4 regions of the Odoribacter sp. N15.MGS-14 genome follow, and region 2 is predicted to be linked to each of the others. Evidence: riboswitches for the same ligand, from Rfam matches in the RefSeq annotation. Region 2 holds a riboswitch; each other region holds the start of a gene.
What was found. A riboswitch is a leader RNA that binds a small molecule or an ion and turns the genes downstream of it on or off. The one in region 2 is predicted to bind cobalamin.

Region 1 (7,539 bases), on a different contig from region 2:
AATTTTCGACCTTATAAACTAACTGAATCTTACAGACAAACTGACATAAAACGAACGACCGGGATTCAAAGTCGAGTAATTACTATTCCAGGGGCGGTCGTCGACTTTGTCGAAAAGATTTTCCACCCCGAACCCCGGTTCCAATACCACCGATTTCAAGTTAAAAGAATGCCGGGTATTCAGATCCCATTGTGAAAAACCGGGAGCAGGATCGTAATAATAGGTCTTGGAGTAGCGCCCTTCCTGAATACGACCGTTAAGGTTGACATTCAGATGATATAATCCCCAGCGGTGTCCCCAGCGGGCATTGGCCGTCCAGACATTTTTCACACTTTTATCGATCGGTTCCTGAGTTGTCTTATCTTCGGTATCCATAAAATGATAACTTCCCCCCACCGAAAAACCGGCTCCGGCATATACATTCAATACTGCTTTTACCCCTTTTACCTCAGCCCGGCTTATATTATCCCGCTGTTGGGCCTCATCGTGTTTACCATACCCCAACTGTTCGGCTATAGCCGGATCGATTCCCCGGTAGTTGATCATATCCCGGATTTTATTGATATATCCGGATACAGAAAACGAAATTCTATTGTGTACGTATTCTGCATTCAGCATAAAATAATCACTTTTCTCGGGTTTCAGGTTAAAATTAGGAATCGTCACCATATCCGTCGTTTTCGCCACATCCGTGGCATACAACTGGGATAAGGTAGGAGTCCGGAAACCGGAGGCATAAGATGCCCGGAAATTCAGGTCGCCCCACTTATAACTCAAGGCAACATTGGGAGTAGCATAATTTTTAAAAAATTCGTTATAGATATACCGCAACCCGACCACAGCCTGAAAATTCTTCCATAACCGGATCTCATCCTGCAGGAAAAGAGCCATCGTATACATATTTTCCCCATCCAGATCATCGGTAGCACTCATCAAAGTCTCTTTCACATACTCCATACCCACAGAAAATTTTTGTGCCTGTCCGAGTTTAAAAATACCTTTTAACGAACCATTGTAATAATGTACTTTTTTCCGGGTATCTTTCCCCCGGGAAGCTTCTCCGGGCTTACTGACCGAGTCGTAACGCGAAGTAAAATTATCGGAATAAAAATCGGCATCGATATAAGCAGATTTATTGATCATATATTTAGCTCCTGCGCCATAAGTATACGTTTCATGCTCCATATTGTATTTATACACCGATGCCGGCCGGTCGTTCTCCCAATTATAATACGTACCCCTTATCCCCAGGGTGAGACGATCGTTCACCGCATAGGTAAAACGTTGATTCACTGTATTGGAATAAAAGGCTGTCGAAGCTTCCTTATCCGTTGCCTTGTCTTTTTCCGGATTACGATATTTCCGTTTTGTCTCTTTATCCGTCGCATAAGCAGCCTCCAAAGCATTCAATTGCCATCCGTCGGCCTGCAAGCGTTGATAAGAGGTATACGAACCGAATTTACCCTGATTAAAATCTGCATTCACAGCCTCCGAGAAACGCCCCTTACTCCCATAACGGGTATCACTGGAAACCTGCATCACATTCTTCGCATCGTCGGTAATAATATTGATCACCCCTCCTATCGCATCGCTTCCATAAAGCGCCGAAGCAGCACCGTTCAAAATCTCGACCCGCTTGATGTTAGCGACATTGATACGGGAAATCCGGTCATCCCCGGCCAGCCGGCGCCCATTTTCCAACACCAGTATATAATCGTCATTCAGGCCGTTCAAACTCATGGTTGTCCCCATACCGCTCGTCACAAAAGCAAACGAAGCATTCATCTTAGTCAATACTTCTTCCATGGTCGAGAGGTTGGCTTCCCGGATATCCTGAGCCGTAATAACCGATACCGGCACCGGGCTGTCTTTCATCCGCCGGTGTGTTCCCGTTCCGGTGACTACAACCTGACCGATATTGATGTAGCTGTTTTCCAATTGCACAACGACCTGGCTTTCCCCGCTCTTTACCGTAACCGATTTTGGAGCATAACTGACATGAGTCACCCGCAACTCATGGATTCCTTCGGGCAGATTCCGAAGGATAAACTCTCCTTTAGCATTGGTCGAACAACCCGCAAGACTATGGTCTACCCGGATATTGGCACCATCTACCGGATTCCCGGATTCAACACTCACCACTTTACCGCTGATAGTCGTTTGCGACCATACCTGACCAACGACAAACAACAAAACGATTGTCAGCGCACACCACTTTTTCATTAATGATAGAAAATTAGATATTTAACAATCACATTTCTGACCCCGGAAATGCTTATTTTCTGTATAATTCTGGCAGGTTTCCTGACTTATCCCTGAAAAGCGACCTTCCCATCCTCCATTGGACAGTGGCATAAGAAACTTATCAATTACGGGATTCACAGTAGCGGGCACTATTCCGGATTCTCACCGGATTCCCTTTTATGTAACGGATGAAATCTATTACATCACCAAAATTGCAACAAAGGTAGAAAAAATTAAAAAAATCTCCTGCAACAAACCGGGAAATTATTCAATGAACTACCGGGAAACGCCCAGGAAGCCTACGACTCAGGAACGACAGCCGAACCGAATCCGGTCTTGTTAAAAGCGAAACACCGGTAAAAAAAGAGATGGTGTTTTATATTATTCTCCTATTACTTTGGGCACGTGTTTGCTATTTTATTTGCATGTGTTATTTTTGTAGTTATGAAATGGTTATTATGAAAAATTTATTTAGAACAGTCAGCGTGATTGCTTTAGCCGGCTGGTTTTTAGCGTGTTCAGAGAAAAAGAGTGAATCGTGTTACGAAATTATTCCTGCCCCGCTGGAAATCCGGGAGAATTTTTCAGGCGGGGAATTCGTGTTGGATGATGGCGTGTGTATTGTTTACCCGGGAGAGAACGAGGCAATGCGCCACAACGCTTTGTTTCTGGCGGATTACCTGAAAGCGGCTACCGGACGGGATTACCGGGTGGAAACCGGTTCGCGCGGGAAGAAAAATGTAACGTTACAATTAGATTCGAGTATTAAAAATCCGGAAGGGTACCGTGTGAATGTGTCTGCCAGCGGAGTAGTGATTGCCGGGGCAAGTGAGGCAGGCGTATTCTATGGCATACAAACGTTGCGCAAGGCTATCCCTGTAAAGGCGAACAGTGTTCCCGTATTAACCGCTGTCGGGATAGAAGACGAGCCGCGTTTCGGTTACCGGGGGGTACATCTCGATGTGTGCCGCCATTTTTTCACGGTAGACGAGGTGAAGAAGTTTATCGATATGATGGTTTTGCATAACATGAACCGATTACATTGGCATATTACCGACGACCAGGGATGGCGCATCGAGATAAAGAAATATCCTGAGTTGACAACAGTAAGTTCCCGTCGCACGGAAACGGTGATCGGGCATAATAGCGGTAAATATGACGGTAAGCCGTATGGCGGTTTTTACACGCAGGAGCAAGCACGGGAAATAGTGGACTATGCCGCCAAACGCTATATTACCGTGATCCCCGAGGTCGATTTGCCGGGACATATGCAGGCGGCATTAGCCGCGTATCCGTATTTGGGGTGTACCGGAGGTCCGTACGAAGTGTGGAGAATGTGGGGAGTGTCCGAAGAAGTGCTTTGTGCAGGGAACGACAGCGTGTTGACTTTTATCGATGACGTATTGACAGAAATTATGGAGATTTTTCCTTCCGAGTACATTCACGTAGGAGGAGACGAGTGCCCCAAGGTGAGATGGGAAAAATGCCCAAAATGTCAAGCCCGTATCAAAGCATTGGGTATCAAAGGTGACGACAGGCACACGAAGGAGGAATATTTGCAGAGTTTTATTATTTGCCACGCGGAGAAATTTTTAAATGAACACGGGCGCCGGATGATCGGCTGGGACGAAACACTGGAGGGCGGTTTGGCCCCGAATGCCACGGTGATGTCCTGGCGCGGGGAAGGTGGAGGTATCGAAGCCGCACGCCAATATCATGATGTGATCATGACTCCGGACACTTACTTGTATTTCAATCATTACCAGAGCAAGGATACCGAGGAAGAACCGGAAGCGAATGGAGGTTACTCCCCGCTAGCACACGTGTATGGTTACGAACCCATACCTTCAATGCTCACTTCTGACGAGCAGAAGTTTATCAAAGGCGTGCAGGCGAACCATTGGACGGAATATATCACCACTTTCCCGCAATTACAATACATGGCTTTACCGCGCTGGGCGGCTCTTTGCGAAATTCAGTGGAGCCAACCGGAGAAGAAAGATTACGCTGATTTTCTAGAACGATTGTTGCGGCTGACTCGTTTGTACAATGCCCTGGGATATAATTACGCGAAGCATATATTCGATGTGACGGCAGATTATCGCGTTAACACGAAAAACGGGACGGTGGATATTTTCACGGGCACGATTGACGACGCACCGATTCATTATACGCTGGACGGGACAGAACCCACGGTTCAGTCGCCGGTGACGGCGGGGGTGTTGTCTGTCAGTCAAAGCGGAACGTTTCGGGCGATGGCGGTGCGTCCCTCAGGAAACAGCCGCGTAGTGACGGAAAAGATCACTTTCGGCAAATCGACTTGCAAGCCGATAGTCGCTAACCAGCCCATAAACGAGCAGTACAAGTTCAACGGAATCACGACTCTTGTCGATGGTTTGCAGGGGAATGGCAATTATAAAACGGGGCGTTGGATCGCTTTCCGGGGTAATGATATGGATGTGACGATCGATTTATGCCGGGTTGAGGAAATCTCTTCCGTGACATTTCACAATTGCGTAGAAAAAGGGGATTGGATATTCGACGTGCGTTCCGTGGCCATAGAGGTTTCGGAGGACGGGAAAAATTTTGAGCGCGTGTTTTTCGGGGAATACCCGGAGATGCAGGAATCCGACCGTAACGGATTGTACGTGCATAAGCAGACATTTGCCCCGGTGAAAGCCCGTTACATGCGGATTATGGCTTCTCCCGAGAATGTAATGCCCGATTGGCATCCCGGGAAAGGTTACCCGGCGTTTTTGTTTGTGGATGAAATAGTAGTGAATTAAAGAAAGATTCGGAAGATATGTCGTTTGTACGGAATCTGTTTTTCAGCGTGTTCCTGGGTGTCTGGGGAACATTGTCGGCACAGGAGGAAAGGGTGATTCCTGTCCCGAGGGAAGTACTCCCGGGAACAGGAGAGTTCCGTATATCGGAAGTTACGGCATGGCACACCAATCTGAGTGGAGCGGAGAAGGAAAGTTTAGTCAATTACGCGGCAGCGGAGTTATCTACGGGGAGACAAGAATGGCACGGAAAAGATCATACGGGCAAGGATGTCGTATTTTTTCAAAAAATATCCGATGCGGACATTCATCCCGAAGGGTATGTTTTGGAAGTTAAACCGGAAATAGTGACGGTATCGGCCTCTACCGCAACCGGTTTGTTTTACGGTTTGCAGTCATTGCTGCAATTGATGAAGCCGGATAAACGGGGAGGCTGGACAGTTCCGGCGGTGACGGTTAAAGACTCCCCGCGGTTCGGGTACCGCGGATTCATGATAGACGTTTCGCGTCATTTCCGCCCGAAGGAGTTTGTCAAGAAGCAGATAGACGCTATGGCCCGTTATAAGTTGAACCGCTTGCATTTGCATTTGACGGATGCCGCCGGTTGGCGTATCGAGATCAAAAAATACCCGAGGCTCACAAGTTTTGCAGCGTGGCGCCCGGAAGCGGAATGGAAGAAATGGTGGAATACTGCCGATGGACGCAAGTATTGCGAGCGGGAGGATCCTGCCGCTCAAGGCGGGTATTACACGCAGGAGGATATCCGGGAGTTGGTGCGTTACGCGGCGGAACGCCATATCACGATAATTCCTGAGATAGAGATGCCTGCCCATTCGGAAGAGGTATTGGCGGCTTATCCCGGTTTATCGTGTGCGGGTGAACCTTATAAGGGGTCTGATTTTTGCGTGGGTAACGAGGAAACGTTTACTTTTCTGGAAAATGTACTTACCGAGGTGATGGCGCTTTTCCCGTCGGAATATATTCACATCGGGGGCGATGAGGCTGGCAAACAGGCATGGAAGAGTTGTCCGAAATGCCGGCGGCGGATGGCGGACGAGGAGTTGAAGAACGAGGATGAATTACAGAGTTATCTGATTTGCCGTGTGGAGAAGTTTTTGAACGGCCACGGGCGTAAGTTGTTGGGATGGGACGAGATCATGGAAGGCGGGTTGGCTCCGAATGCCACGGTGATGGTGTGGCGGGGCGAGGAAGGCGGAGTAAGGGCCGTGAAAGCCGGGCATCGTGTCGTGATGACTCCCGGAAAATTTTGTTATCTGGATAGTTACCAGGATGCACCGCAGTTTCAGCCGGAAGCAAGCGGGGGGTATTTGCCACTGGCTAACGTGTATTCGTATGACCCGGCATCTCCCGCGTTCACAGAGGAAGAGGCGAAATTGATTTATGGCGTGCAGGGCAATTTGTGGGCGGAGTATATCCCTACCGATGAACATTACGAATATATGGCTTATCCCCGTTTGTTGGCTATCGCTGAAGTGGCGTGGAGTGCACCTGCCAACAAGTCATATCCTGATTTTCGCAGGCGGGTATGCCGGGAGATCGGATGGTTGCGTGACCGGGGGTACCATCCTTTTCCCCTGGAGCAAGAGTTAGGGGAACGTCCCGAAGCAAAGGAAAAGGTCGTTCATTTGGCATTGGGGAAGCCGGTGGTGTACAATGCTCCTTATAACGAACATTACAAAGCACAGGGGGATAAGACCCTGACAGATGGTATTCGCGGGGGATGGACGTATTCCGATGGCGCGTGGCAGGGATTTATATCGCGGGACCGCCTCGATGTAACTATCGACCTGGGGAAGGCCATTTGCATAACTTCCGTGGAGGCAACTTTTATTCAAGTGGTGAATCCTGAGGTGTTTTTGCCGTGCGAGGTGATCGTTTCTTTCTCGACAGACGGGAAGAATTTCGTGGAAGCGAAGCGAGAGGAATACAAGGTATCGAAAGAAAAACCGGTCTGCTTTGGAAACTTCGGTTGGACAGGATGTGCCTCGACCCGTTACGTGCGTTACCAGACCCGTTCGGACAAGGATTTACGCGGTTGGTTGTTCACGGACGAAATCATCGTGAAGTAAAAATGATAATGTATGGATGAAAACGATATTTTGCTCGTGAAACGGTTAAAGAACCGGGAAGAGAAAGCTTATGTTTTCTTGTTCGAGCAATATTATAACCGTTTGTATCGTTTCGCTGCCAATTATTTACGCGATCCCAAGGCTGCTCATGATATCGTACAGGATTTGTTCATGGATCTTCTCGAAAAAAGCGAGGTACTGAATATAACGACTTCGGTAAAAGCCTATTTGTTTGTGATGGTAAGGAATCGTTGTTTGAATTTCCTCCGGAATTTGAAAATCAAAGACTCGTATATACAGAATGTACTGGAAGCCCATTTGTATTCGGATACCGTAGACGCGATCGATGAAGGCTCCGTGTTGGATGAGTTGCAGGTCATTGTCGATAAGATGCCCCCGGGGATGAAAGAGGTTTTTCGTTT
Region 2 (7,539 bases):
GAACAGAAACCGGAGAACCTCGTATGGGATCTCATACCTGGCCGGAAATGAACTCCGCCACCATTACCATCGTCGAAGAAGAAATGGTGCCCCTGATTCTGAAATACGTCAAAGCGTTGGATGAAGTAAACAAAGAAAACGGTATCCGGGCTTTTGTCTGGGATATTACCGATATGTATTAATCCGAAAACTCAATAGGGTCTGCGCAAAGCAACTGCACAGACCCTATTCAAAAATTCTCTTTCTTAACCACAACCGACAATCTGCCTAAGTGGCAGTAAAATAGTTTCAACTTTCTTTCAGCGGTTTAAAGCCGCGTCCCAGAATTTCTTTCGAATCGATTACGTTGATAAAGGCTTCGGGGTCGATTTCTGCAATCCGATGCCGTAAAATCATCATTTCACGACGTGTGAGGATGGTGTAGATCATATTGCGGCTTTCTCCCCGATACATACCGACAGCCGGCAATAAGGTAGCTCCCCGGTTGATATCCTTGATAATAACATCCTTCACCGGATCTAACTTATCAGTGACAATCATCAGGGTCTTATGTACAGCAGCACCGTCGATTACCAGATCGATCACTTTTCCTTCGATAAATACGATAATCCAGGAATACATCGGTAAACGCCAGTCACCGAAAGCAACAACCGTCGACAACGTAATGGTACAGTCGACAATAATCACCAAAGTTCCAAGCGATATGTGGGTATATTTATTCAAAATCATAGAAATGATATCGGATCCTCCGGAAGTTGCCCGTGCCTTAAAGATCATACCGATCCCGATACCATAAACAATTCCTCCGAAAATAGCGGACAACAACTGTTCGTTCAGTAACGTACGATCCGTAATACCGGGCTCCAACAAGGCATCATAGCCGTATAAATAGTGGATGAGACGCATAAATGCCGGAATAGCGAACGTACAGATAATGGTTTTTACCCCGAACATACCTCCCAAAAAGTAAATTCCCAACAAGAGTAAAGGAACGTCCATACACAGGGCTGCAATTTCAGTCTCCCACCCCCACAAATGGTGAAATACCATAGACAATCCGTAAGTTCCTCCGGGAGCAAACCCATAAGGCTCAGCAAACATCACCGCCCCCAAGGCAAAAACAAAACATCCGCCCAACAACCAGGCATAGGTTATAAAAAAATCTTTAGAGAGAAATTTCTCTTTCGTAACAAATCCCATATTGACTTTAGATTTATGATTTTGATTTATGATTTAACGCTGCCAAAATTACGAATTGTTTTCGGCATTTTCTTGGCATAAAATATTTTCAACATGTTTTGTTTATATCTGTATATCAATCTATTAAACAACAAGACACAGGCATATTTATACAAGAAAGAGCATATTTATACAAAAACAGGAAATCGCATTGAAAACGATTGAAGCCCTATACGGCAATAACAGGATAAGGTGAGTAATCGTAAAGTTGTATTTTCCCTTTCAAGAGGGATTCAGGAACATCGATCAGCCGTTGATTGCTACTTCCCCTGAAAAGCAAATCGGTATCCCGCAAATGCTGATTAAAACGTCCATCTACCAAAACATCGATATAAGGCAAGATTTGTGCCAACCGGGCAGACCGGCACACCTCTTCGTAGCGATAACCGGTATAACACCAAATATTCTTTTTGCTTTTGTTTTTAATCAACTTAGCCAATTCAGTAAATGCTTCAACTTGCTCCAAAGGGTCTCCCCCACTAAAAGTAATATTTGAAAAAGGATCGGTCAGCAAGCGTTCGGCCACCTCTTCTACTCCGACCGCATGCCCATGCTCACGTTCCCAGGATTGGGGATTATGACAACCGGGGCAATGATGCCGGCATCCTGCCGCATAGAGAGAGGTCCGGAATCCCGGACCATCTACCACGGTATCTTCGATAATATCCAATAAAAACAGGTTCATCGCTAAACTAATTATGTCTGACCCGATCATTCAATTCAGCCAGTTTCGCCTGATTCCAGCGATTTGTCGTACCGACCAGATATCCGGTAATCCGTTGCAGGCGATCGATATGATGTCCTCCGCAATTGGGGCATTCTTCCAAACCGTCGGTCGCGTCTTCATGTCCACAATCCATACAGCGGTTACGGTTGTGATTGACAGAACAATACCCCATATTATAGCGGTCCATCATGTCTACCACCGACATAATCGCATCCGGGTTGTGGGTTGCATCTCCATCGATCTCTACATAGAAGATATGCCCTCCGCGGGTCAGATCATGATAAGGAGCTTCTATTTCTGCTTTATGCCGGGCACTGCATCGATAATAGACAGGCACATGATTCGAGTTCGTGTAATATTCCCGGTCGGTCACTCCCGGGATGATTCCGAAACTCTTTTTATCCTTCTGAGTGAATCTCCCGCTCAATCCTTCGGCAGGAGTAGCCAATACACTATAATTGTGCTGCCAGCGCTCCGAAAATTCATTCGCTTTATCCCGGAAACGGGTTATAATTCGGATCCCTAACTGCTGTGCAGCCGGATCTTCTGCATGGTGCTTACCTGTCAACGCGACCAAACATTCGGCCAAACCGATAAAACCGATCCCCAGTGTCCCTTGATTTATAACACTCTCTATCGTATCTTCAGGTTTCAACTTCTCCGCTCCTACCCACAGAGAACTCATTAAGAGAGGGAATTGCTTTGCCCGGGCAGTTTTCTGAAACTCAAACCGACGATGTAATTGCAAAGCCGTCAACTCAAGGAGTTCGTCCAATTTCGAGAAAAATGTCCGGATTCTTTCTTCCCGTTCGGAAATATCCATACATTCGATAGCCAGACGTACAATGTTTATCGTCGAGAAAGAAAGATTTCCCCTACCGATGGAAGTCTTCTCTCCGAAGCGGTTTTCAAAAACCCGGGTCCGGCATCCCATGGTAGCCGTCTCATAGCGAAAACGCTCCGGATCGTCGGCTTTCCACAATTCATGCCGGTTAAAAGTAGCGTCCAGGTTGATGAAGTTGGGAAAAAAACGCCGGGCACTGACTTTACAAGCAAAAACATATAAGTCGTAATTGGGATCCTGAGGTAAATAATTCACGCCCCGTTTCTTTTTCCAGATCTGAATCGGAAAGATAGCCGTACCTCCGCTTCCCACTCCCCGATAGGTAGAGGTCAGCATTTCCCGAATAATACAACGGCCTTCGGCAGAAGTATCCGTACCGTAATTGACAGAACTGAAAACAACCTGATTGCCTCCCCGGCTATGAATGGTATTCATATTATGGATAAAAGCCTCCATAGACTGATGTACACGACTTACCGTCCGGTTGATCGCATGTTGTAAAACCCGCTCATCCCCGCTCAAACCGTCCAGCTCAATCCGGACATAATCTTTGATGGGAAAATGGTACAGGTGTTTGTAATCTTCGCCGGTAATCTCTTCCAATACTTTCACCTCTTCGATAAAACTATTCCGCACATAAGGTGCCAGATAAAAATCAAAAGCCGGAATCGCCTGTCCGCCATGCATTTCATTCTGAGCCGTCTCGAGCGAAATGCAACCGAGGATGCTAGCCGTCTCGATCCGTTTTGCCGGACGGGATTCACCATGACCGACATAGAATCCGTTTTTCAGGATCTTATCCAAGGGATGCTGTACGCAGGTGAGACTTTTGGTCGGATAATAATCTTTATCGTGTATGTGCAGATATCCTTGCCGAACGGCATTTTTTACTTCTTCTACCAACAAATAATCGTCGACAAACGGCTTTGTCGTTTCACTGGAAAATTTCATCATCATCCCGGCAGGCGTATCCGCATTCATATTGGCATTTTCCCGGGTCACCTCATTCGATTTCGTCTCTATGATTTCCAAAAAGATATCCCGGGTTTTCGCTTTACGGGCCACACTACGCTGATTCCGGTAAGCAATATATAATTGAGCCACATCTTTACGGCGGCTCTTCATCAATTCGATTTCCACACAGTTTTGAATATCTTCGACACTCATCTGCTCCTGTCCCCGGCAAGCGATACGATCGGCAATTTCATGTGCCAATTGCATATCTTCTCCTTTATCGGTATGCAGCATCGCTCTTCTCACTGCAGCAACGATTTTCTCCTCATTAAAGCCAACTACACGGCCATCTCTTTTCAATACAGTCTGAATCATTATTTTACTTTTTAATCATAAACCGATAACTCATAAGGCAAGGAGAGGACAAAAAAAAGACAAGCGAATCCTTCTTTCCGGCCTTTCCTCGAAAGCCTCAGAAAACAATAATTACGGCAGGTCTTCTGACTTACTTCCGGTTTAAACAACCTTCCCGCCAATAACGGCAGTGGTTCTTCTCGGGTTTAAACCGCTCTACGGAGCTTACAGCAGCGGGACTGTCCGGGATTCTCACCCGATTCCCTTTTCATCTCATCCCTACGCTAGGATAAGAACCGAAATCAAGACAAAAATAGAAAGTTTTTTACGAAGAGAAAAATATTTTCAGAAACTTTTCTGACATTTTTTCAAAGTAACAGATTATCAAAGTTTTCCAATACAAATCTTTTAATCTAGAATCCGGCACATTCAAACTACTGATAATCAACATATAACTACAAAACAAAATTCAAATCATCAAGCAATCAAACATTTAAAAGTTTTCCAAAATAAAAATCCAAAAATTAATCGAGTTAATATTTTTCAGCATTGATATTTTATTCTTCGTCTTTTACTTTTGATTTTTCATTTTGTAGATATTCCACCCAAATTCGGGCTGCTTCTTCCACTGTTTTGAGACAAGGACGTTTTTTATAATATTCGGGTGTCCGGGCTTCAGGCACCGGATCGAACCCGATTCTTGAGGGAGTCACCCCCAACAATTCACCGCAGATCAACGAACCGTTACGCTTCACAAATTTCTCTGCCAATTGTTGTACCAGTCTATAATTCGCTTCTTTCCCTTCCCTATCTTTTCCCTCTACACAACCTGTTTCGAGGCCTGCCAATATAAACATTCCGCAAGCAGCACCGCAAGTCATTCTCATCCGACCGATCCCTCCACCGAACGAAGCCGACATCCGTAATGCCTGTTCGAAAGTATAACCATACTCGTCTGCAAAAGCAGCACATACCGACTGTGAACAATTGTAGCCTTGCCGGAATAATTCGACGGCACGCTGTATCCGGTCTTCCATCATCCTATTTTTTAATGTCCGGCAAAAGTAACGAAAGACCGTGAGAATAGGAAATCTATTTCTTCTATTGCGTAATAATATTCCCTTGCAAATCTATATCCAAAGCCATATCGAGTCCCGGTTGTTGTTTAGGGGTCAAAACAAAATGATACCGATCTCCCTGAGGGAATTGCCGATAGTCGACGCTCCGTACGGTATAGTTTTCATAAGCGGTACTATTCAGGACTTCTTTCACTACCGCAGGGACTTCGGAAAACAATACCGGCCATTCTGTATACTGCCAGTTCATCGAGCGATCGAAATAGATTTGTTTAGCTTCGTTGCCGTCCAGCATATTCGCCTGATATGCCCCGTCGGACCATTTCCCGACTTCAGTCAGTAAAGCCTGCCTATAATTTTGAGTAACAAAAGTAAGAATCGTCTGAGGAATATCGTTTCCACTATAATCTTCAACGACTGCCCGGTGCAGATAAGCTTCGGCATCAGCCCAAATCGTCACCTCATTCGCCCCGTTCTCCAATTCCACCGCATACCAATCGGGATAATTTTTCCGTTCGAGCACTTCTGTAGCCGCATCCGGCGTCCATAAAGTAGGAGGATAATCAATGCTATTGGCAATAAAATCTTTTATCGCAGCAGGAACCGAGGTATAAGTGACCGCATATTCTGCCTGCAACCAGATCCCGGAGGTATTGAACCAGGCTTCATATTCACGTCCGTTCAAGGTAAAGTCGGCCTCCCGGAAAACTCCTTTAGATTCCCATTCTACACCGGTAGCACCCGGATATTTAGCCTGAAAAGCCAATTCTACCGCTTTCCCCGGCCTATCGTCATCTTTATCCGAAGCATCGTCCCGGCAAGCAACGAACATACCCGAACCCAAAAATCCAAGTAATACAACTATTAATCTCGTTTTCATATTCTTTCGTTTTTTCTATTCCTTACGAAAAAAGAAAGAAAATGTTCGAGCTTATAAAATCCGATTCGAATACATGTCTTCGAAGTTAGAAAACTTTCCGTTTATTTTCTGTGCTTCTTCTCCTTCGGGATTCAGTTCGAGTGCTTTTTTCAAATCTTCGACAGAACCGTTTTTATCTCCTTTCATCAGTTTTGCCCGTCCCCGCTCACTGTAAGCACGCGCAAACTCCGGTTTCAATTCTATCGCTTCATCGAATAGTTCGATGGCCTTATCCGGTTGTTCACGGGCAATATAAAGCGTTCCCAGTTGCAGATACGCTTGTTCGTTAAAAGGATTCAGCCCGGTCACCACTTCATAATCCTGCTCTGCAGCCTGATCGTCACCCAAAGCTTCATGCAGACGCCCCCGGATCAAAAAAGCGTTTTCTTCTTCGGGCATCAAACCGATCACCTTTTCGATATCCTGTAATCCATCTTTATAATCCCGAGTAGACAGCATCATCTCTGCCCTCAGCAACAATGCTTCGGCAAAATCCTCCTTTATCGTAATCGCCTGAGACAAAGAGACGATCGTTCCCAATACATCGCCAGCAGCTTTTTTAGCCTTCGCAGCCAGATAATAAGCCGAAGCATTGGTTGCATCCAAAGCAATTACCCGGTTACAATCGGCAATGGCCGCTTCATATTTTTCAGCCATAAAATTCAGGTTGGCCCTCATTAACAAGACAGGAATATTATCAGGCTCGATATCGACCAAACGTCCTGCCGTTTCTATCGCTTCTTCCATCCGATCTTCGCGGTTATAGGCCCCGACCAAATGTTCGAGTACTTCCACATCCTCTTTCAATTTCAATGCTTCATTGAAACAACGGATAGCATAAGTATTCTTACCGATCTTCAATGCTTTGATACCATCGTATTTCAATACATCGAAATTGCGGTTCAATTTAGTCTCTTCGGATTCATCTGTTTCTCCGAAGAATAAAGATTTCAGAAAATTAGCCATATCGATTCAGCGTTTAATCACCATTTCATCGACAAAATTAAGCATTTTTATATTTCCTGCCAGCAAAAATAGATTTAATGACAGGGTTCCTTTTGACAAGGTTGTCCGGGCAGCTCCAATTCTAAAGTAGCATGTCCGATGCCGGCCTTCTGTAACCGGCATTTTAGTTCACTTTTTATCTGTTCCATTTCTACCATATCTGCAACGACGATATGCGCAGTCAGAGCAATTTCTGTCGTACTCAACCCCCAGATATGCATGTGATGGAAACTATCCACCCCGGGAGTAGTTGAAATAATCTGCCCGATCCGGTCATAGCTGATTCCCTGAGGCACCCCGTCCAACGACAAACGAAGACTATCGCGCAATAATCCCCAGGTGGAATAGACGATAAAAAGAGCGATCAGTATGCCGGTCAACGGGTCCATCATATACCAGCCGGTATGCTGAATAACAATTC
Region 3 (7,539 bases), on a different contig from region 2:
TCCGTCCTAATCTTCAACGATAACTTATCGTACCATTCTTTGTACACTTCCATCGGTACCAATACAGGATCTCCCTTACGCACCAATTTATCCACCTCTGCAGGAGCCCAGGAACCGATATTCCTTCCATAGTCCATCACCCGGTTAAAAATAGCAGCACTGTCGATCGGCTGCCCGCCGGTATCATACCCCTCCTGCCGCATTCTCTGTAGGATAGATAAAATACTTCGGGGAAGTACATTCAGGTAGCTGGCCCCTATGTTTTCTTTTCCGGGAGGATAGCTGTAGTAAATCAGGGCCACTTTCTTTTCATGATTAGGCTTTGTCTGCAGGTTATGGATATTCTTTATACGCCCGAGCAGCGTTTCCATCTGATAACCGATCATATTCTTAATCCGGATATTATGATCGAAATCGTCGAATACGACAGCAACAGAAGGTTCGATATAACCGGCTAATTCGGGTATAGCCACCAAATTCGACCGATTGTAAATATCTATTCCGACTAAAGATTTTTCCCAATCTTTTTGATTCGTACTCAGTATAATCCCATTGATCACCGGCACTCCTAATTTTTCCAGTACCACCCTTTCCTGCTCAGGCCTTGTATTATACCAACATCCCAGATTCAAGACGGCACTCACGCGGGGAAGACTATCACAGGAAATAAAAAACCGTTCGATCACCTGTTCTTCGTGATGTCCCGGTTTTTGAGAGGTGAACACGGGTAATACATTAAAACCTTTCTCTTCGATATTCCGGATAAATACATCGATATACAAATACTGCGATTTGGTCAGATCGCTTCTCCCAATAATCAATCCGATCCAGGGAGCCTGGGTGTCGATATCGGTTCTCTCGGCTAAATAAGAACCGATATAGGTATGTAATTTTTTATTTCTATAGTTATATATTCCGGAAAGGGGAGTTTCTTCAATATCCTGATATTCACAATCGAAATGTAAATCTTTATTCAGTTTTTTCAGAACGATATTCATGATATTGTTTTCTCCTCCGCTTTTAAAAGCGGCCAATGTCCAGGGATCGAAACAGATCCCCCATTCCTGCAATTCGGCATCGTATTCATGGGATAAATTAAGCGCATAAACCTTCGCTCCGCGTTTCAAAGCGGACAACAGCTGAGGTTTCGCTTTAAAAACCAACCCATTATTATGCAAAGCGACGAATATCAGATCGGAATTTTCAAAAAAATCCATATCACTTTCGTGATAGTTGGAATAGATAAATTCCTTGAACTGACATTTCTCCGCTACCTCCGGATGCATTTTCGCCAGTAAATGCATGCTCCGGTTTACGCCGACCCAAAAACCGTCATCGATAAGAAAACTGACTTTGTTTTGGGCTGTCAAAGATAGCCCAAAACAAAGTGACAAAATAACAAAATAATACTTAATCCCTTTCATACCCCATTATATATCCGCCATCAGCAACAAATACATGTCTTCAGATCAAAAAGTCATAGCAGCTCTTACCTGAAAATTCCGCCCAGGCATATTATAACCATCCTTTTCGGTATAATTTTCATCGAATAAGTTGTTAATATTCAAACCGACCGACACATTCTTTATAAGCGGACAAGAGGCCGAAAAATCGAACACCATAAATTGCGGATGCTTAATCAGTTTATCAGTTAAATACCCGGGTTGGCTTTCACTTAACAAATCGTTCAATGTCGGACGATATTTATCACCGATAAAGTTTTTCTCGATGCGATGTCCGGCAAAACGTCCGTTCAGCCGCGCACTGAACCCTTTCTGATGCAAGAAATCGAGTCCGAAATTGGCATTCTGTTTCCGAACGGATAATGTTTTGTTCCATACTCCTTTAGTCTGATCCTGATAGGTAAACATCCAGGTCAGATTTCCATAAAGCTTCAAAGCAAAGTCACCATCGAACAGACGGCCGAAGTCATAAGAAGCCATAATTTCCATTCCACTTTTTTTTGCTTTATCGGCATTCTTGAACGTTTTGTACTTTTGTCCGCTTTCTTCATCGGTCCATGCCTCTTCCACAATCAGATCATCATTCCACGTATAAAAATAAGTAAAATCAAAATTTACCCCCAGTTCCGGCCGGCTGAATGTCAAACCGGCATCCAACGTACGGGATTTTTCAGGATCCAGATCAGGATTTCCTACGGTAAGCGTACCGCTGTACAAAAATTCTCCGGCTTTCTGATAAGCATCGGTCATGCTGAAAGCTGTACCGAAACTGGCATGGACGGCCATACCGCCGTATATATTGTATTTTGCGCCGATATTGGGATTGAAAGTGTTGTAACTTTCCGATTTCTCTTCATTCTCCAAACCAGGTGTTTTCCGAAGTTTAAAATCGATATAATCATAGCGCAATCCGACCGACAAGTCCAATTTTTCTTTAAATAATTTCAAGTTACTCTGCAGGAATATCCCCCAAGCCGTATTCCGGAAACGGGGTTGATAAGGTGCTTTAATCTCACCACGCGCTTTAAAACTGGTTATCTCACTGACTTCATTATTGTTATCGAATCCGAAAGCAATTCTTTGTTTGCCTAAAATCAGATTATCGTGTGCTGTAAATCCATAAGTATTCAGTTCGTTACCCGAATACACATAAGCCGTATCGGTGTCTGCCGTATAAGTATCGGTCTTAGCTGTAGAGTAATGAGGAGCGAAAAACAAATTATGATTATTCACTTTTCCGTTGAGTTCCAATTTTTCGGTATACCGGGTGACATCTTTCTTTTTCAATCCGTTAGCCCCCCAGACATTTCCTCCCGTCGGCAGGTCCTTACCCACAAAAAAAATCTCGGTAAAATTCAAAGACCAGTTTTTCCCGAAATCATAACCGATACGGCCTTTACCGGCGATACCGCTATGCCGTGAGCCATTCATTTTAATACCATAAGTATCTTTACCGAGGATAGCTTTATCCGTTGCCGACATATGCAAGAGATTATGGTCTCCGATCTTATAGTTTCGTGCCTGAGCAGTATAATCGAAAGAGGCATCGAAAGAAAGCCCCCGGTAGATCCGTCCACCGACATGAAAAGCCCCTTTGGAAGTTTGATAACTTCCGGCTGCAACTTTGATTCCTCCGGTGAGTTTATCCTTATTCCGTTTGGTGACGATGTTCACCACTCCACCCATCGCATCCGAACCATACATGGCGGAGAAAGGGCCTTTCAGAACTTCCACCTGCTCTACATCGCCTAAAGAAAGTGTCGCCATATTGGTAGTACCGGCCGGTACTCCATCGATCAGGACTGTCGTGTATTTTCCTTCTGTCGGTTTGAATCCCCGGATACTGAAATAAGAATTATATCCCGGATACTCAATCACATCCACATTAACAAAATTTTTCAACAGGTCCGTCAGATTATTGATCCCCGAAGCTTCGATCTGCCGCTTGGTCACCACCTCTACCCTGTTCGGAAGATCTTTTAATAAAGCTCCGGTTTTAGTCGCATGGATCATCACCTCCTCCAAATCTATCCGACGCATGGAATCGGTTTTTATAGTTACAGGTTGCTCTGCATACATGCCCATACAGAACGTAAGGGCAAGAGAAGTTAAAATAAATTTCCTTTTCATCTTGAATTTGTTTTACACCGACATAAATTATTGTTTGTTAATTACATACAAGTTTATTCGTCGTAACAGCAGCAAAGCCACTCCCAACAAATTGAAAGTTTCCCCTCAAAAAACTTGCATAAATTCACCCCATTCATGTGCCACCGGCGCTTCCCCGTTTACCGGTAACATTTTGCATAATTCTAAATTCACCTGAAAAGAAATCATATTGCAGAATCCTGACTGGAAATTGTTTTCCGGCATAATCCCTGCCGTAAAGCACACCCTTTGTAAAAAAAATCAAGTCCGAATCGAGCAACCTTAATCCCCGAAGGTTTATCAATCATACATCATTTCGGCAGGTCTTCTGACTTACTCCAATCTTCAAACGCCCTTCCCATTCTTTCCAGAACAGTGGCTAAAGTATTGTTGAAGATCTTAACAGAGCTTACAGCAGCGGGTCTGTCCAGGATTTTCACCTGATTCCCTTTTCATCACTTTTCCGTAGCAGCAGAATCGTGACACCAAAATCGGATGCAAAGATATTGATTTTTTTCTTTTAAGAAGGTACTTTTACGATATTTTCCAATTTTTCAGACAGACTACGACCATATTCTTACAGGAGATCTGTATTTCCACCCACCGGGGAACCATTGACTGTAGCATGGTCTATACGAGATTTTGTTCCGTTAACGATTCTTTCAGGGGATATATCGTATGGCAGAAACAGGATGCAGGAAATAACGGATATGCTTGGTCATACGGAGGAAATTCGCTTTTTTTGTATGAAAACAGAACTATCATGGCGAAGTTTATCAATCCTTTTACAGATGTCGGATTCAAAATCATTTTCGGACAGGAAATGACAAAGGACCTGCTGATCGACTTTCTGAACGATCTGTTGGTAGGTGAACGGCATATTCAGGATCGGTGTGTTCTTCATGAATTTCCGTCTGGGTGATTCTCCGGGCAAACTGCGCACGGACATCGTACTCTCCGACCGTGATACACACGAGGTATTTTCGGATAAGCTACGCTTTATTTTCATCGAACTTCCGGCTTTTACGAAGGAAGAAGAAGAATGTATAACTGATTTTGAACGCTGGATTTATGTATTAAAGAATATGGAAACACTAAACCGATTACCGTTTAAGGCCCGCAAAGCGGTGTTCGAAAAACTGGAAAAAATCATCGACTCGCATCACTGACAAAAGAAGAACGCGAAAAGTACGACGAAAGTATCAAGGTCTATCGCGACCAGTTAGTGACAATCGCTTTCGCCAAAGAAAAGGGAATAGAGGAGGGAATGGAGAAAGGCCGGAAAGAAGGCGAAAAAAAGAAACAGCTGGAAATCGCCCGTAATATGAAAGCAAAAGGTTTTGCCGCAGAAGATATCAGTGAGCTGACCGGCCTTCCCGTCAAAGAAATTAAAGAACTTTAAATTATAGTTTTCCGACTGAATAAATCAATTCAGAAAACCGCATTTTATTTATATCTTTCTTTCAACCCTTCCCTTATCCGGTGCGGAAGTGTCCCCTTTGCGGGCTGCGACCGCTAAAAGGATTCCCAATACCACTCCCAACAAGGCAGCACACAATACCCGCATATTGCCGGGCAACAGAAAAGTGATGGTATGAGCCGGGAACCAGAAGAAAGGGATGGTTTTCTTAAAGACAAATCCCCACAACACCTTCCAGTTCAAACTGCTCATGATCCCTCCCATATCCAGTGGTGTGAAGAAACCACGGAGTGTACCGCCGTGCATCAGAATATGGGTATCCGTAATTTTATGCAGCGTCATAAATACCGGAGCGAAAATGGTATTCATACTCACCGACACGGCAAAAGCCACCCCTACTTTAGCCCAACACAATCCCGGTGCATGAAAAACCGCCGGAGCCTCCTGCATGCCAAGGTATTGCAAAAATGCCGGAGTACCATTCGAAAAAATAACCATCGCCATATTAATGCCCATCCCCAATATCCCCCATACAAACATCCGGGGCAAAACCCCGAATCCTTTCCGGCAATACACGCCGGCACTAATCCGCAAGCCGATCATCTCTCCCAAAGTCGACAAGACGGCAAATTTCAGGAAACTCATGATCATGCCATGAGCCGCATTAAAAGCATGATACCATTCGTAAACAGGCCGGCAGATAAAAAAGGGTAGCAGCAAAACCGCTACCCCCAGTATAAAAATAAAGTCTTGTTTTTTCATTTTTCAATCCGGATACGGGCATCCACCGCCACCACATTTTCTTTATTACCGAGTAATGGATTCAGGTCCATCTCAAAAATTTCAGGAGCCACTTTCACTAACATGGACACCCTCGACACGGCTTCGGCGAATTTTTGTTCGTTCACCGGTTCTTGTCCCCGTACTCCCTGAATGATTTTATACGATTTCAAGCTACGGACCATATCCAAAGCTTCCGGTTGGGCAATCGGAGCCAAGCCTGCTTTCACATCTTTCAATACCTCGATAAAGATACCTCCTAATCCGCACAACACCATATGTCCGAATTTATCTTCCCGTTTAGCCCCGATAAACACTTCGGTCCCGGATAACTGCTGAGCCAGCATGACGGCATGCGTATCTTTGATCTGCATCATCCGACGGAATTCGCTGCGTACCGTCGCTTCGTCCCTTACGTTGAGGGTTACCCCACCGACATCGGATTTATGGACAGGTCCTACTACTTTCATCACTAACGGGAAACCGATCTGACGGGCCAGACCGACAATTTCTTCCTCTTTATCGGCCACACCTTCTTTCGCCCGGGCAATACCGGCAGCATCCAGCAATTCATGGATCTGTTCAGGTGACAGATAGCCGTTTTCAGCCTGATCGACGACTGCCCGGATCCGTTTCCGGTCTACTTCCGGCAATTCGGGCTCGGCAGGTTGCGGAGCAGGGGTACGGTATATTTTACACAAAGCATTACCAAAATTCACTTCATAAGGGAAGTAAACGCCACCTTTCCGTACAAACTCGTCGATTTCCTCTTTCACCACCATCGAAGAGGGGAATATGGGATAAATCGGTTTCGGGGAAGTAGCTATTTTTTCACGCAATACTTCATATACATCGAAAACGGGGAAAAGCCCGGGACTACCGAAGATCACTGCAATACCGTCGATATTATCGAAATCGCGATTACAGGCATCCAGGATAATTCCCAATTGTTCAGCTGTTCCCGTCGCTAAAAAGTCAATGGGATTACCTACAGAAGATCCGTTAAACAACTGTGCCAGCAATGCTTCAGCCTTCGGCCCTTCCAAATGAGGAATTTCCATTCCTCCATCCGACAAGGCATCTGTCAGCATTACGGCCGGTCCTCCGGCATGGGTTACGATAGCCATATTCTTTCCCCTCAATTCGGGATAGTTAAAAATAGCTGCCACCGTGGCCAGTTCATCCCGCCCGTTACACCGTACGATACCGGCTTTCCGGAATAAAGCTTCCACGGCTACATCCGAGCTGGCCAAAGCTCCGGTATGCGACGAAGCGGCACGGCTTCCGGCAGCGGAACCGCCTGATTTGATTGCAGCGATACGACAACCTTTCCGGATCAGTGAGGAAGCATGCTTCAATAATTTTTCCGGTTTATCGATACTCTCTACATACATCAATTTAATCCGTGAACTTGTCTCGGGATCGAAAGATTCGTCCCAATATTCCAGGACCTCTTCCACGCCTAACTGGGCAGAATTACCGACTGAAAATACACTCGAAAATTTTACACCTTTCTGCATACCGGCATCCATAATGAAAAGTGCCGTTGCTCCCGAGCCCGATACGAAATCTACTCCTTTCGGATCCAATTTCGGTATAGGGGTCGTGAATACCCCATTGTAGTTCGTTGTCAATACGCCGATACAATTCGGGCCGATCAAAGCTCCCCCGACAGAATCGATCGTTTCTACAATTTGTTTTTCCAATGCTTTCCCTTCTGCATTCTCT
Region 4 (7,539 bases), on a different contig from region 2:
TTCTCATGGCTGACGGTTAAATTTCGACTTGCACCCATGCCTGAAGATACGACATGGCAAATGATTGCTGGGGTTGCCTTTTTGGGAGGAATCGGTTTTACTGTTTCCATTTTTATAGCGAATCTTGCATTTGCTGGAGAAACACAATCTGCATTGCTTGATTTGTCTAAACTTGGCATTGTAATAGGTTCTCTTATCTCCGGTATTACAGGTTATCTCACTTTCTCCAAAAGTAATACAACGGTTCATTTATAAAATCAAAAAAGACGATGGGAATTTTTAGATCTCTTACAACGTAAAAAGTTATTCATGAAAACCTATCATCGCAAATGGATAGGATTTGGGTATATGATAATTTTTATGCTGATTTGCATAATCGGATATAGATGGTATTTAAATAAGATGAGATTGAACAACCTGAATCCCGCAACCAACAAATTAACAATTTCTGAAAAGAGATAAACAACATCTATATTCAATTTATAGAGTTCTTTTTATCGGGTGAAACGGTATTGGAGTGGGATGATGAAGAGCTGGAACATTACCATACCCAATGTATGGCAATGGACAATATGAGGTGCCGTTCCAAAGCGATTTATCCGGCAGAGCGGATAGACAGCATGCATCATCTTCACGAAGATAAGAAACAGCAGCTACACCGGAGTGTTCAGATACTTGACGAACAACAAGTTCTCAATGAGAAGGTAACCCGTCAAGTTCCCGTAATCGTACAGAAAAATCAGTTTCGTATAAAGACCGGTCTTCATATACCAAGTATTTAGGTCGATTAAAATAATTCGATTCTTGCCCTCGAGGTATATCTATTTTCAAGAAAACCGACATGACTTAGGTAAGCTTCATCCGTCAACTGTTTGGCATGTACAGGACATTGTTTTACACAAGCATTACACTTGATACAAATACCGGAAACCTCAGAAGGATGATCCTGCCGGATAGCCCCCATAGGACAAACTTTTGCACAACGTCTGCAATCGATGCACGCATCGGTCGTAACAGGTTTTGCTTTCAGGAAATTCACCACCTCTTCATCCCTTCCTTTGGGTTTATAATACCCACCGTAATCAGGAGCCCCTTGTCCCGGAATCTTTATTCCGGTAAATTCTCCTGGTTGCAATATTCTTCTTACGATCTCTGCCGAAAACTGTTCTGCCTTTTCCAGATCTTCCCGGTCGGGACGCCCGGTAGCCAACCGGGTCGTGAAAGAATGCTGACCGACAAAAGCCGCAGCAGCTATCGGATGAAACCCTCTATATCTTAAAATATCATACAGTTCGACGAGCGCATTCCCATAGGACCGATTCCCATAAACCACAACAGGTACCGCCCAGGCCCCATTACTCTGCCAGATGGTCAAGTAGTTCAATAACAGATTCGGTAAACGGCCGGCGTAAACAGGCAGACCGACAATAGCCAACTCCGATTCCCGAATATCAGGCACTTTCTTCCGCCCCGACGGCAACGTAAAATCTTTCACTTCCGTCACGATTTCCGGTAATAACGTAGTGATACATTTTACCAAATGGGTAATCACTGTTTTAGTTGTGCCTGTCGGACTAAAATAGACCGCATGTACTTTCTCTATTTTCATAAAGTATCGGATAAACTGTCTGTCAAAATCTTTCCCACCCGATCAATCCCGAACAAAGCTGCAATTTTATTCCGGTAAAACCAATAAATCATGTTTATTAATTTTGAATAATTTGCATATATCATCTAATTCCCAAATCTGCTTATCGCTATTATTCGTACCGATCAACTCCGGCACGATATTCCCTTCGACAGGGGCGCATTTGGATTTTTCACAGAAACAGGAAGTCGGGCAAAAGAGATAATCCATCTTGTTTTCATCATTGAAATAATCGGTTTGACATGTTTTCCGTTCAGAACAGGTTTTACTTCATTGCCTGTACAAGGATAAAAGCCCGATTTTAAAGAAATTCTAAAGGTTTTTCCGAAAGTAACCGTTCAGCACAAAGTATTGCCTCCGTCCCTGTGGACTAACAAACATTCACAAAATATCATTTCCCTTATAAAATGATTTATATATCTTTGCCGTCACGTAAAAATTGCGTGGAGTTGCCGGATCGTTGTCTCGTCCGGCAATGAAAAGGGAATCAGGTGTAAATCCTGAACAGATCCACTGCTGTAAGTTTCATAACACTTTTCGGACGTGCTTTATCCACTGTTCCTCATTCGGAATGGGAAGGAAACCGAAAAGGAAACAAGTCAGAAGACCTGCCACGTGATTCATTGTTTAACGTTCAAAGGGAAGAAGAACATAAACGTCAGTAAATCATGCTATTCAAAAAAATTCTCTGTTTTTTCATATTTGCCGTAATAGCAGGGCTATTCACAGCCTGTGATTCCGCAGGAACGGATTATCCCTACGGGCCGGTGAGCCAAGGTAATATCGAAGCCCTTGTTCTCAATGAAGGGGGAATCAATCAGAATATGGGCGGTATCTCCGTTTTAAACAAAGACGGATCAGTCATTCCGGATATTTTCCGGGAAGTGAATCACCGACCGCTTGGTGATGTGGCCCAATCCATCACCAAGATCAACGGTAAATATTTTGTGACTTTGGACAACTCCAAAAAAATCGAGGTTATAGATCCCGAAACGTTCGGTTCCGTCGGTACAATCCTCTATACCCAAGCGGGATTTCCACGCCAGATCGTAGCCATTTCCCCGACAGAAGCTATCGTATCCGATCTGGAGAGACAACTGGTGCGTATCCGGACTGTGGAACCTTATGGCGAACCTCTGGAATATATCTCCATACCGCGATCGGTCGAATATCTGGTAACGGTAGATAATAAAATCTTCGGAATGACTACCGGCGGAATATATGTCTTCGATACCGACAATATCAGCAAAAAAGCTGTCCGGGTCATCCCGGAAGTAAAAAACGACGAAAATACCAAAACCTGCCGGATGCTGGTCGATAAATACCAAAGAGTATGGGCCTTGATGAACATCCGAGAGGGAAATCGAGTCTGCGGAATAGAATTGGTTTGTATCGACCCCCACCAAGAAAAAGTCGAGGTCTCTTATATCCTTCCCATCAGTGAAAAGGCAAATCCACAAGCAGGAGACGTAATCGGTACAATCACCTATAATCGCACGGATATCGATCCTACACTGAACTGGATTTATTTCAACGTCAAAACCTGTAAAAGTAACACGGCAGCAGGGATTACCTCTGTCCAAAGTGTTTACCGGATGAATGTCGGCACGGGAGAATTCGAACACTACCTCGATCTTCCCGGAACCGATATGATGTATGGGTTTTCAGTCAGTCCGCAAGGAGAGGTCTATCTATGTGACTGTCTGGATTACAGTGCACAACGCGGTTATATCCGGAATTACAAAAAAGACGGTTCCATCCGGAATTTTCGAGTCGGTATCTATCCTAGCCAAGTGTATTTCCCCTAATTAGCCTAGCGATATGAACCTATACAAGAGTCTGATCTTCATTTTATACCTCGGCATATTCCTTGGGTTGGGATTCCGTACTCCTGCCCAATCCCGGGATTCGATCACCCTATACGGCACATTAGACACCGTGCAGGTCATCCGCCAACGTATACAACACGCCAACGAGGCAAACGCAGGAGCCCGGGTAACCCATATTTCTCCAGCCGTTTTACAAGCCAACAAAACCCGCTCGCTGGCCGAACTCCTGACCGACCATACCTCTATTTACATCAAGAGTCTGGGAACAGGAGCGTTATCGACAGCTTCTTTCCGTGGAACCAGCGCTTCCCAAACACGGGTAAACTGGAACGGGATCAATATCACACCTCCTTTATCGGGTACTTTCGATTTTTCACAGATCCCGGTCTTTTTTACAGATAACATCAACCTGTACTATGGCAGCAGCCATGTAAAAAACGGTACCGGAGCTATCGGAGGTAGTGTGAATTTATTCACAGACACCGATTGGAACCGAGGCGTAAATGGACGGGTACTGGCAGAGTATGGATCGTACAACACATATACCGTCGGTGGACAGGCGAATATAAGCGGTAATAAATCGGCCTCAAAGACACGGTTATATTATCAGCATTCCGACAACGACTATACCTATCTGAATAAAGTGCTGACCAATACTCCTTTCCGTGAAAAAAGGCAGGATGCCGCTTACTCTCAATTCGGAATTATGCAGGAAGGCTATTTCAGAGTATCTCCCTACACCCGCCTGACAGCTGTCGCCTGGTATCAGAAAAATTACCGTAACCTTCCCCAACCGCTCGGTGTAGTCAACCGCTCCCAGGAAGATCAGGAGGAAAATAATTTCCGGGGATATGCCGGACTGGATTTCAGCCGGGGTATCCATGAATTACATGTAAAAGCTGCCTGGCTGTATTTCTGCCAAACTTACGATATCCGGTATGACGGAGGTTTATTCGATCCCAAGGGAAACAAAAACCGCTCTAACACGGCACAGGTCGTGGCCGATTATACGTACTCCCCGACCGATAAGCTTATTCTCAACACGACGTTAACCTATTCTCACGACCTGATCCGGGTGAGTAGCTACATAGACATCGACTCATCGAAATATACGCTCGACGGTATCGATTTTGATATTCCTCAGGTGGAATCCCCTTTCAGCCACCACCGTAACATACTCTCCTGGCAAACTTCCGCTTTGTGGACGCCTATCCGGTGGATGATGATCAACGGACAATATATGTTCGAACATAACGACAATCGGAATGTATCCACCTGGTCGGCAGGAATAGTATTCAATCTATTGAAAAAAGAATTAAAATTGAAAGGAAGTACTGCTTATAATTATCGTTTCCCCAGTATGAACGACCTATATTGGCGCCCCGGCGGTAATCCGGATGTAAAGCCGGAAGAGGGGTATTCTTACGATGCTTCTATTTCTTACCGGAAGAGTATAAACAAACATCTCTTATTCGATGCCGAAGTTTCCGGTTATCTAATGAACATCGACAACTGGATCCTTTGGCTCCCCAAAGACGGAAACCAATGGGTGTGGACTCCGCAAAACAAACGAAACGTACGTTCCTACGGCGTGGAACTTTATGGAAAAACCACTTTCCACTACGGGGAACTCGTATCTTCTCTTTCGGGTAATTACAGCTGGTCACAATCCCGGACCCGCAAGAAACAACACGTAGACGACAACGCCTATATGCGGCAAATTCCATATGTACCGCGATTCAAGTGGAATCTGCGCTGGAATATCGATTATAAAGATGCTTTTTTCGTCTGGCAGATGACCTACACCGGCCGGCGTTTCATTACTACCGACGAATCATATGCCACGGATCCCTATTCCGTACATAACCTCTTGCTCGGTTACCGCTACTCCTTCCGGAATGGGACAAGCCTAACCCCTCAGATGCGGATAGATAACCTGTTCGATACCTACTATGAGTCGACCCAATATTATCCCATGCCTTTGCGTAATTGCTTGTTCTCGCTTTTATTCGAATTTTAATTGAATCATATAAATCCTTTAAATAAATAGAAACCATGAAAAAATTTAATTTTACGCTTTTAGTTTGCCTCCTGTTAGCAGGAATATTCGCATCATGTGACGATGACGACAAATATCCGGTTCCTCCCGAAGTATCTATCGAGAGTGTAAACGGAGTGTTCGCAATGCCTCAGGAAGACTCTATCGTACTGAAAGCGAAAGTAGAAAGTCCGCTGCCAACCACACTGAGCTGGTCCGTCAAAGGAAATGAAGTCTCTAAGGATACAGTATTTACTTTCAAAATGAACGAATTGGGGACCTACGATGTTAAATTAACCGCGACCAATGCCGATGGAGTGACTTCTGCCACAACATCCATCGAAGTGTACGGTAAATACAAATACGGTACTTTTGTTTTAAATGAAGGTTACCAGGCCGATCCTTCTACATTGATATTCATCAGCCCGAAAGGTATTCTCACGGACAGTGCCTATTATAAAGCAAACGGCAGCATGCTGAGCCTTCTTTCCCAAGACTTATTTATCGCCAACAACAAACTGTATATCATTTCACAAAAAAGCGGAGACGACGGTTATCTTATCGTTGCCAATGCAGAAACCCTGAAAAAAGAAGCCGGCTATAAGACCGAACTGGAAGATAAAGTAAGCAGTCCGACTCATGTTGCCGTACTGGGAGACGACGATATCTATCTGCGCGACAACGAAGGAATTAAGGTATTCCACCCATCCAGCGGCGAACTCTTTCTCATCGGGGGAGCTGAAAGGGCTAATAAGAATACCATGGCTGTAACGGAAGGGAAAATATTCGCTGCAGCAGGAAATAACGTCCTTGTGATCGAAAAAGGAAAAAACAAAATCTCCAAATCGATAGAATTCAATGATCCGGTCAGAGGAGTCGTCAAATCGTCGGACGGTAACTTGTGGGTATCCACTTCGGCCGGGGAAATCTCTAAGGTCGATGCCCAAAATTATACTATTATCAAAACCAATACTTTACCGGGAGATGCCATTAGCACTCAGTCGGCCTCATACACTTCTACTCCGTGTATTACAGCACAAGGAGATACTTTGTACATGAACGGCACAGGTACCAAAATCTATCGTCACATTTTTAGTAAAAACCAGACGGATCTGATGGTCGATGCGGCAAACATAGTGACAACAACTAGTGTTTACAATACCATAGCCGTCAATCCGGTTACAGGCGAAGTCTATCTGAATACAATCAAAGGATGGGGTAACGACCGTCTGATCAACCACATCAGTGTATTCGATTTCAGCGAAACCGAACCGAAATTGAGCGCCAATTATAAGAATCATACCAATTATCCAGCCGGAACATTCTTTACTTATAATTTTCAATAAAAGAATTTTGTAAATGAAAAAATACTATTCTTTATTTCTATTCTGGAGTCTGCTTACAGGTCTATCGACCTCCTGTAGTGACGACAACAAAAAAGATCCGTATCTTCCTACTCCGCCTCAGGTTTCTATCGGAAATCCGAGTGGGCAAACCACCTGTTTACCGGGTGAAACGATCGAGTTAAAAGCGATTCTGAACAATCCGTTACAGACCACTTTCCAGTGGCAACTGAACAAAAAAACGGTTTCCACAGACTCAATCTATCGTTTCACCTCTCAGGACCCCGGTAGTTTTGAAATTATCCTGACCGCAACCAATCAGGACGGCAAGGATTCCGACACCTTATTTCTGAAGGTCAACGGTAATCGGTTCGCGATCTCCGATCTGAAAAATTGGACCGGTAACGGAGAAAACACCTCGGTCTTTGCCATTCAATGGGTTACAGGGGAGCATCCACAAGAACCGGCAGACCAGGAAGTTTTTTTCATTGCCTGGGGATATCGTTGGAATAAAACGGAAACTCTTACAGGAATCGATATGCTCAAAGCTATTGCCAAGAACGATCCCCGCCTTTATGTCGCCTTATCAGGAAATTATATCAAAGGATTCGGTTATGACGGTAATAACGACGGTAAAATCGAACTGAAAAGTTCTACTTTACATCTGACACAAGCTGATTT

Region 1: it holds a riboswitch for cobalamin, as region 2 does, so the genes downstream of both, WS34_RS09425 (TonB-dependent receptor) here and WS34_RS01080 (anaerobic ribonucleoside triphosphate reductase) in region 2, are expected to answer to the same signal.
Region 3: it holds a riboswitch for cobalamin, as region 2 does, so the genes downstream of both, WS34_RS08765 (TonB-dependent receptor plug domain-containing protein) here and WS34_RS01080 (anaerobic ribonucleoside triphosphate reductase) in region 2, are expected to answer to the same signal.
Region 4: it holds a riboswitch for cobalamin, as region 2 does, so the genes downstream of both, WS34_RS07625 (DUF5074 domain-containing protein) here and WS34_RS01080 (anaerobic ribonucleoside triphosphate reductase) in region 2, are expected to answer to the same signal.

What each region holds. Positions count from the first base shown of each region.
Region 1 covers NZ_LARE01000039.1:824-8,362, reverse strand. The annotation lists gene WS34_RS09425 (TonB-dependent receptor) at 19-2,223, opposite strand; cobalamin riboswitch at 2,278-2,470, opposite strand; gene WS34_RS09420 (glycoside hydrolase family 20 protein) at 2,703-5,030, shown strand; gene WS34_RS09415 (beta-N-acetylhexosaminidase) at 5,048-7,117, shown strand; gene WS34_RS09410 (RNA polymerase sigma factor) at 7,130-7,539, shown strand, end outside.
Region 2 covers NZ_LARE01000003.1:20,077-27,615, reverse strand. The annotation lists gene WS34_RS01095 (PG0541 family transporter-associated protein) at 1-182, shown strand, start outside; gene WS34_RS01090 (YitT family protein) at 289-1,200, opposite strand; gene nrdG (anaerobic ribonucleoside-triphosphate reductase activating protein) at 1,409-1,924, opposite strand; gene WS34_RS01080 (anaerobic ribonucleoside triphosphate reductase) at 1,932-4,139, opposite strand; cobalamin riboswitch at 4,238-4,434, opposite strand; gene WS34_RS01075 (C-GCAxxG-C-C family protein) at 4,676-5,155, opposite strand; gene WS34_RS01070 (PepSY-like domain-containing protein) at 5,220-6,074, opposite strand; gene WS34_RS01065 (tetratricopeptide repeat protein) at 6,126-7,079, opposite strand; gene WS34_RS01060 (cation diffusion facilitator family transporter) at 7,154-7,539, opposite strand, start outside.
Region 3 covers NZ_LARE01000034.1:14,378-21,916, forward strand. The annotation lists gene WS34_RS08760 (cobaltochelatase subunit CobN) at 1-1,424, opposite strand, end outside; gene WS34_RS08765 (TonB-dependent receptor plug domain-containing protein) at 1,470-3,593, opposite strand; cobalamin riboswitch at 3,913-4,116, opposite strand; partial or broken gene WS34_RS15550 (Rpn family recombination-promoting nuclease/putative transposase) at 4,375-5,013, shown strand; gene WS34_RS08780 (hypothetical protein) at 5,062-5,793, opposite strand; gene WS34_RS08785 (acetate--CoA ligase family protein) at 5,790-7,539, opposite strand, start outside.
Region 4 covers NZ_LARE01000027.1:428-7,966, forward strand. The annotation lists partial or broken gene WS34_RS07605 (Na+/H+ antiporter NhaA) at 1-255, shown strand, start outside; gene WS34_RS07610 (hypothetical protein) at 513-782, shown strand; gene WS34_RS07615 (EFR1 family ferrodoxin) at 788-1,609, opposite strand; gene WS34_RS07620 (hypothetical protein) at 1,676-1,858, opposite strand; cobalamin riboswitch at 2,078-2,278, shown strand; gene WS34_RS07625 (DUF5074 domain-containing protein) at 2,317-3,456, shown strand; gene WS34_RS07630 (TonB-dependent receptor plug domain-containing protein) at 3,470-5,497, shown strand; gene WS34_RS07635 (DUF5074 domain-containing protein) at 5,533-6,861, shown strand; gene WS34_RS07640 (PKD-like domain-containing protein) at 6,875-7,539, shown strand, end outside.